DNA from 2 places in the Pseudomonas fluorescens genome. Region 2 is predicted to be linked to the other one. Evidence: predicted binding sites of a transcription regulator. Region 2 holds the regulator's gene; the other holds the start of a gene.
The links. Region 2 encodes FliA, which starts transcription of late flagellar genes. Its sites were predicted from a motif close to CTAAAGTTTNNNNNNNNNNNGCCGNTAA; they were not measured.
Positions count from the first base shown of each region.

Region 1 (3,412 bases), 1.2 Mb from region 2:
GGAGAACCTCCGCAATTTCCACCAGAAATCGACAGTGAGGGGATCACACCGCAGTATCTCGCCGCCCACAATGATGAAGTTCTGGTAACCATTGCCATCTATATGCAGCAGCGAGCCTGCGACAGCATCGAATTTCACTTTGGCTCACTTGCGGCGGAGCCAGTCATCATTGAAACGGTGCATGACGCAACTTCACGTACCGTTATCAAACTGAGTGGCGCGATTATCCGTGAGATAGGTTCCGGCACGATGTTCGCGTTTTACAGGCTGCGCGATCGTGCAGGAAACCTTGGGCAACAGTCTTCGTTTAAGCAAGTCAAAGTGGACCTGTCTTGAAGCGCTGACTCTTCGAGGTGGGCCGAACACTCATCTGGTTCGGCCCACATCAGGCAACTGCGTATTTCTCAAATCACAAACCGCGCCACCATGGCATTCAAATCCACCGCCAGACGCGACAGTTCATGGGTTGCGGCGCTGGTCTGATTCGCGCCGGCGGCGGACTGCGTGGCCAGATCACGGATGTTGACCAGGTTGCGGTCGACCTCACGCGAGACCTGCGCCTGTTCTTCCGAGGCACTGGCGATCACCAGGTTGCGTTCGTTGATCTGGTGGATCGACTGGGTGATTTGCTCCAGCGCCACACCCGCAGCGCGGGCCATTTCCAGAGTGGTCTGGGTGCGCTGGTTGCTTTGCTGCATCGACGACACCGCTTCGCCGGTACCGTTCTGGATGCCAGCGACCATTTTTTCGATTTCCTGAGTCGATTGCGCAGTGCGATGCGCCAATGCGCGAACTTCGTCCGCTACCACCGCAAAACCGCGTCCGGCCTCACCGGCACGCGCTGCTTCGATCGCCGCGTTGAGGGCCAGCAGGTTAGTCTGTTCGGCGATGGCGCGGATCACATCCAGCACCTTGCCGATGTCGCGACCCTGCGCGGCGAGGCCTTCGATCATTTGCGCGGTGCTCTGCACGTCATGGGTCATGGTCTGGATCGCGTCGACGGTTTTCACCACTTGGTCACGACCTTCGCGGGCGGCCTGGGTCGACTGGTTCGACGCTTCGGACGTCGACACCGCGTTGCGTGCCACCTCTTCCACAGCGGCGGTCATTTCGTTGACGGCGGTGGCGGCTTGTTCGATCTCGTTGTTCTGCTGTTGCAGGCCACGGGAAGCCTCCTCGGTGACAGCGCTCAACTCTTCGGCCGCGGCGCCGAGTTGCGTGGCGGAACCGGCGATCTGTTCGATGGTTTTGCGCAGGTTGGTCTGCATCGTGGCCAACGCTTGCAACAGCTGTGTGGCTTCGTCCTTGCCATCGACTTCGATGGACTGGGTCAAGTTGCCGCCGGCGATGGTTTGCGCAGCCTGTACGGCACGATTCAATGGGGTGACGATGCTGCGAGTCAGCAACAGGGCCAGCAGTACCGTGGCGAGCGCGGCGACCACGGCAACAACGATGATGCCGGTAATGGCGCTGTCGTAATGTTCACCGGCCTGATTGGAGGCGACTTTCGCTCCCGCCGCATTGATCGCGATCAGCTTGTTGAGTTGCTCGCCCATCTGGTCGGTGCCGTCCTTGATTCGCGTGTTGATCAAGGTGCGCATCTCGTCGACCTTGTCCTGACGCGACAGCTCCATCATCTGGTTTTGCGCTTGCAGGTAGTTGTCGAGCGTGGTCGCGAACGTCTGATACAACGCACGCTCTTCGCTCTCTGCCGGCAACGCGGCGTAACTGGCCTGAGCACTGCGCACCTTGTCCACCAGCACGCCGATGCGCGTTTGCGCTTCTTGCAGGCCTGCCGGGTCGCGGTTGACCAGAATCCGGAACGACAGAATCCGCAGGCGCAGAACGTTTTCCGTGACCACGCCAAGGTAGGTGACGCTGGGCAGTTGGTTGGTCTCCATGTCGATGGAAGCCTGGCGAATGGTCGACATGCGGTTGACGGCGAACACACCAAGGACAATCACCAGCAAGGCGATAAAGGCAAAACCGAGGAAGGCACGGGGCGCGATATTCAGGTTACGCAAGGACATGGTTGGACTCTCGGATAGAGGTAGCTGCGAGCGTCCGTGCCGTCATCACTGGCCCTTGGGGGCGGGACCAGTCAGGCGTCACTGTTCGAGGGAATCTGTGTGCGCCTGATCTCTGTATCGGCGGCGCTTTAGGAAGATTTCGTGTAAAGCGAAAATATTTTTCAAGGTGTTTCAGCGCTGAAACACCTTGACACTAACCCCCTGTGGCGAGGGGATTTATCCCCTCTCCACAACATCTTCAGGAAGTCAGTCATTGAGTTTGGCCATCTGCCAGACGCGGGCAATGTCAGTCGCCCGTTCGCGCAACAAGCGTGGAGCTTCGGCACAGGCCTGCTCCAGGGTCATCGGGCCGCTGGTGACGGCGAATGCGGCGTCGATGCCGTGCTCGTAGAGTTCCTGATAACCCTCACCCAAGGTGCCGGCGATGACGATCACCGGCACGCCGTGCTGTTTGGCAATCCGCGCCACGCCGAACGGGGTCTTGCCGCGCAGGGTTTGCGCGTCGAAGCGCCCTTCTCCCGTGATCACCAGATCGGCGCCGTTGACCGCTTCGGCCAGGCCCACCAGTTCGGCAACCACTTCCACGCCGGCCTGAAATTGCGCACCGAGAAACGCCTTGGCCGCAAAACCCAATCCCCCCGCCGCACCACTGCCCGGCTCATCGCGAACGTCCTTGCCCAACGCTTGCGCGCAGAGCTCGGCGAAATGCCCCAGCGCCTGATCCAGTTGCTGCACTTGTGCCGGTGACGCGCCTTTTTGCGGGCCGAAAATCGCCGAGGCCCCGTGCGGGCCGCACAGCGGGTTGTTGACGTCGGCGGCGATGTCGAAGCGCACGTGGGCCAGACGCGGATCAAGCTCGCTCAAGTCCAGTCGCGCCAGTTGTGCCAGCGCCAAGCCGCCCGGCACCAATGGCTGACCCTGCGCATCGAGCAATTTCACCCCAAGCGCCTGCATCGCGCCGGCGCCGCCGTCGTTGGTGGCGCTGCCGCCAATCGCCAGAATCACCCGTTGCGCGCCGGCATCCAGCGCGGCGCGAATCAGTTCGCCGGTGCCGAAGGTGCTGGTGATGCATGCATCGCGTTGCCCCGTAGGCACTAATTGCAAACCACTGGCCTCGGCCATTTCGATGATCGCGGTGTGATTGTGTGGCAACCAGCCCCACGCGGCGTCGACCGGCGCACCCAGCGGCCCGCGTACTCGGGTGCGGCGCAGTTCACCCTCGCAAGCGGCGAGAATCGATTCCACCGTGCCCTCGCCGCCGTCGGCCATCGGGCATTTGACCAGTGTTGCTTGCGGCCAGACTTGCGCCAACCCCAGAGCAATGGCTTCGGCAACGCCTTGGGCACTCAGGCTGTCCTTGAACGAATCGGGGGCGATGACGA
Region 1 covers NZ_CP038438.1:2,995,722-2,999,133, reverse strand. Annotated here, with positions in the region: gene E4T63_RS13645 (hypothetical protein) at 1-336, shown strand, start outside; gene E4T63_RS13640 (methyl-accepting chemotaxis protein) at 405-2,030, opposite strand; gene E4T63_RS13635 (glycerate kinase) at 2,277-3,412, opposite strand, start outside.
Region 1: E4T63_RS13640 (methyl-accepting chemotaxis protein) is a predicted target of FliA. The motif match lies at 2,145-2,172, and genes of this name have one in related genera.

Region 2 (3,412 bases):
GAAACCGCGAAAAATTGCGTTGAGCAGATCTGCGTCATCCGGGCGGCTTTCCAGCTCGACCAGTTGCTCGGACAGTTGCTCAAGAATCTCGCCGGCCTCAACCAGGAAATCCTGAAGGATCTCTTCATCGGCGCCGAAGCTCATTAATGGGGTGCTCCTACAGGTCTAAAAACCCAAAAAACCTAAAATTCCAAAACTCTAGAATCCGAGGCTGGATAACAAATCGTCCACATCGTCCTGACCGGACACAACGTCTTCTCGTTTATCGGCATGAATCTGCGGACCTTCACCCTGCGAGAGATGTTTTTGTGGATCTTTTTCTGCAAGCATCGCGGCACGGTCGTGTTCGATGCCCGCAAAGCGGTCAACCTGACTGGCCATGAGGACGAGTTTGAGCAAATTGCTTTCGACTTCGGTGACCAGTTGGGTCACGCGCTTGATCACTTGACCTGTGAGGTCCTGGTAATCCTGAGCCAGCAGGATGTCGTTGAGGTTGCTCGACACCGCACGGTTGTCCGTGCTGCTGCGTGACAGAAAACCGTCGACCCGGCGCGCCAGTTCGCGGAACTCTTCAGCTCCGACTTCACGACGCATGAAGCGGCCCCAATCGGTGCTCAGCGCCTGGGCTTCTTCAGCCAGGCCATTGACCACCGGGGTGGCGCTTTCCACCAGATCCATGGTGCGGTTGGCCGCGGCTTCGGTCAGCTTGACCACATAGCCCAGGCGTTCGGTGGCGTCGGTGATTTGCGACACTTCCTCGGCCTGCGGCATGTGCGGATCGATCTGGAAATTGACGATCGCACTGTGCAGTTCGCGTGTGAGCTTGCCCACTTCCTGATACAGGCCGCGGTCACGGGTCTGATTGAGCTCATGGATCAGTTGCACAGCGTCGCCGAACCTGCCTTTTTCAAGGCTCTCGACCAGTTCGACCGCGTGTTTTTTCAGGGTCGACTCGAAATCGCCCTGTGAAGATTCGTTATGCTCCATAGCTCCCCCGCGCGTCATCAGCCGATGCGTTCGAAAATCTTCTCGATTTTGTCTTTCAACGCCTGAGCCGTGAAAGGTTTGACCACGTAGCCGTTCACACCGGCCTGAGCGGCCTCGATGATTTGCTCGCGCTTGGCTTCAGCGGTCACCATCAGCACCGGCAGATGCTTGAGTTTTTCATCGGCACGCACGTGGCGCAGCAAGTCGATACCGGTCATGCCCGGCATGTTCCAGTCCGTTACCAGAAAGTCGATGCTGCCGCTGTTGAGTACCGGAATGGCAGTAGTGCCATCGTCGGCCTCGACGGTGTTGGTGAACCCGAGATCGCGCAGCAGGTTCTTGATGATCCGCCGCATCGTTGAGAAGTCATCAACGATGAGGATTTTCATGTCTTTGTTCAATTCGACCTCCAAGCAGTCTTAAACGCGCCCAGCACCTGGACGCGCCACTTCAATCAATCGGCGCAGCACTCGAAGACTGTCTGGAGCACAACAGAGCAAGACCGGTGCCGTTCTCACCGCACCAGCCTCGTTCGCAGTGTCCCCACACTGCCTTCAGCGCGCTCGCCACTCCCCCAAACGCCCCCGCAAACGGGCCGCGCACTGGCTGTGTAACTGGCTGACCCGCGATTCACTGACGCCAAGGACTTCACCGATCTCCTTGAGGTTCAGCTCTTCGTCGTAGTACAGCGCCAACACCAGTCGCTCACGCTCCGGCAAATTGGCAATCGCGTCCGCCAGCGCCGCCTGAAAGCGTTCATCTTCCAGATCGCGTGACGGCTCAAGATGAGCACTGGCGCCATCCTCGTGCAGCCCTTCGTGTTCGCCGTCCTGCAACAGATCGTCGAAACTGAACAGCCGGCTGCCCAGGGTGTCATTCAAAATCCCGTAGTAATCGTCGAGACTCAATTGGAGTTCGGCCGCAACCTCGTGATCTTTAGCGTCACGGCCGGTTTTAGCTTCAATTGAGCGAATGGCATCGCTGACCATACGGGTATTGCGGTGAACCGAGCGCGGTGCCCAATCCCCTTTGCGCACTTCATCGAGCATCGCGCCGCGGATCCGGATGCCCGCGTACGTTTCGAAACTGGCGCCTTTGCTGGCGTCATATTTGGTCGAGACTTCGAGCAGGCCGATCATCCCGGCCTGAATCAGGTCTTCAACCTGCACACTCGCCGGCAAGCGCGCCAGCAAGTGATAGGCAATGCGCTTGACCAGTGGCGCGTAACGCTCGATCAACTCGTACTGCGCGTCACGTGCCGACTTCTTGTAGTAGTTCATACCGCTCGCGGTCATAACACAGGCCCTGCTGTTTGCTGCACGAGGCGCTCGACGAAAAACTCAAGGTGGCCGCGCGGGTTGGCAGGCAGCGGCCAGGTATCGACCTTCTGCGCGATCGCCTTGAACGCCAGCGCGCACTTGGAACGCGGAAAGGCTTCATAGACCGCTCGCTGCTTCTGCACTGCCTTGCGCACGCTTTCGTCGTACGGCACGGCGCCGACGTATTGTAAGGCGACGTCGAGGAAGCGATCCGTGACCTTGGTCAACTTGGCGAACAGGTTGCGCCCTTCCTGCGGGCTCTGCGCCATGTTGGCCAGCACGCGGAAGCGGTTCATGCCGTAGTCGCGGTTGAGCAGTTTGATCAGCGCGTAGGCGTCGGTGATCGAGGTCGGCTCGTCGCAGACCACCAGCAACACTTCCTGCGCGGCGCGGACAAAACTGACTACCGAGTCACCGATACCCGCAGCAGTGTCGATCACCAGCACATCGAGGTTGTCGCCGATGTCGCTGAAGGCCTGAATCAGACCGGCATGTTGCGCCGGGCTCAGGTGCACCATGCTTTGGGTGCCGGAAGCGGCCGGCACGATGCGGATCCCGCCGGGGCCCTGCAACAGCACGTCGCGCAGCTCACAGCGGCCTTCGATCACATCGGCCAGAGTACGTTTGGGGGTCAGTCCCAGCAGAACGTCGACGTTCGCCAGCCCCAGGTCAGCGTCCAGCAGCATGACCCGACGGCCAAGCTCTGCCAGCGCCAGAGACAAGTTCACTGACACGTTAGTCTTGCCGACGCCACCTTTGCCGCCGGTCACCGCGATCACCTGTACGGGATGCATGCTGCCCATGTTATTTCTTTACCTTGTCTTGCATAGACGGAGGCCACATTACTGGCTGCGCGTTCTCAACCGGAACAATGCATGGCAGACCATCGATGTAGGTACAAAAACGGTTCATTACCTCAGCCAACCTGCTTGGTCGGGCTGTGGTAGATATCAGCGAACATGTCAGCCATGGCTTCTTCGCTGGGTTCTTCCTGCATTTGCACGCTGACGGCGCGGCTGACCAGTTGATGACGGCGCGGCAGATGCAGATCATCCGGAATCCGTGGGCCATCGGTCAGGTACGCGACCGGCAGTTCATGACTGATC
Region 2 covers NZ_CP038438.1:1,769,729-1,773,140, reverse strand. Annotated here, with positions in the region: gene E4T63_RS08055 (chemotaxis protein CheA) at 1-144, opposite strand, end outside; gene E4T63_RS08050 (protein phosphatase CheZ) at 199-987, opposite strand; gene E4T63_RS08045 (chemotaxis response regulator CheY) at 1,005-1,376, opposite strand; gene fliA (RNA polymerase sigma factor FliA) at 1,542-2,282, opposite strand; gene fleN (flagellar synthesis regulator FleN) at 2,279-3,109, opposite strand; gene flhF (flagellar biosynthesis protein FlhF) at 3,223-3,412, opposite strand, start outside.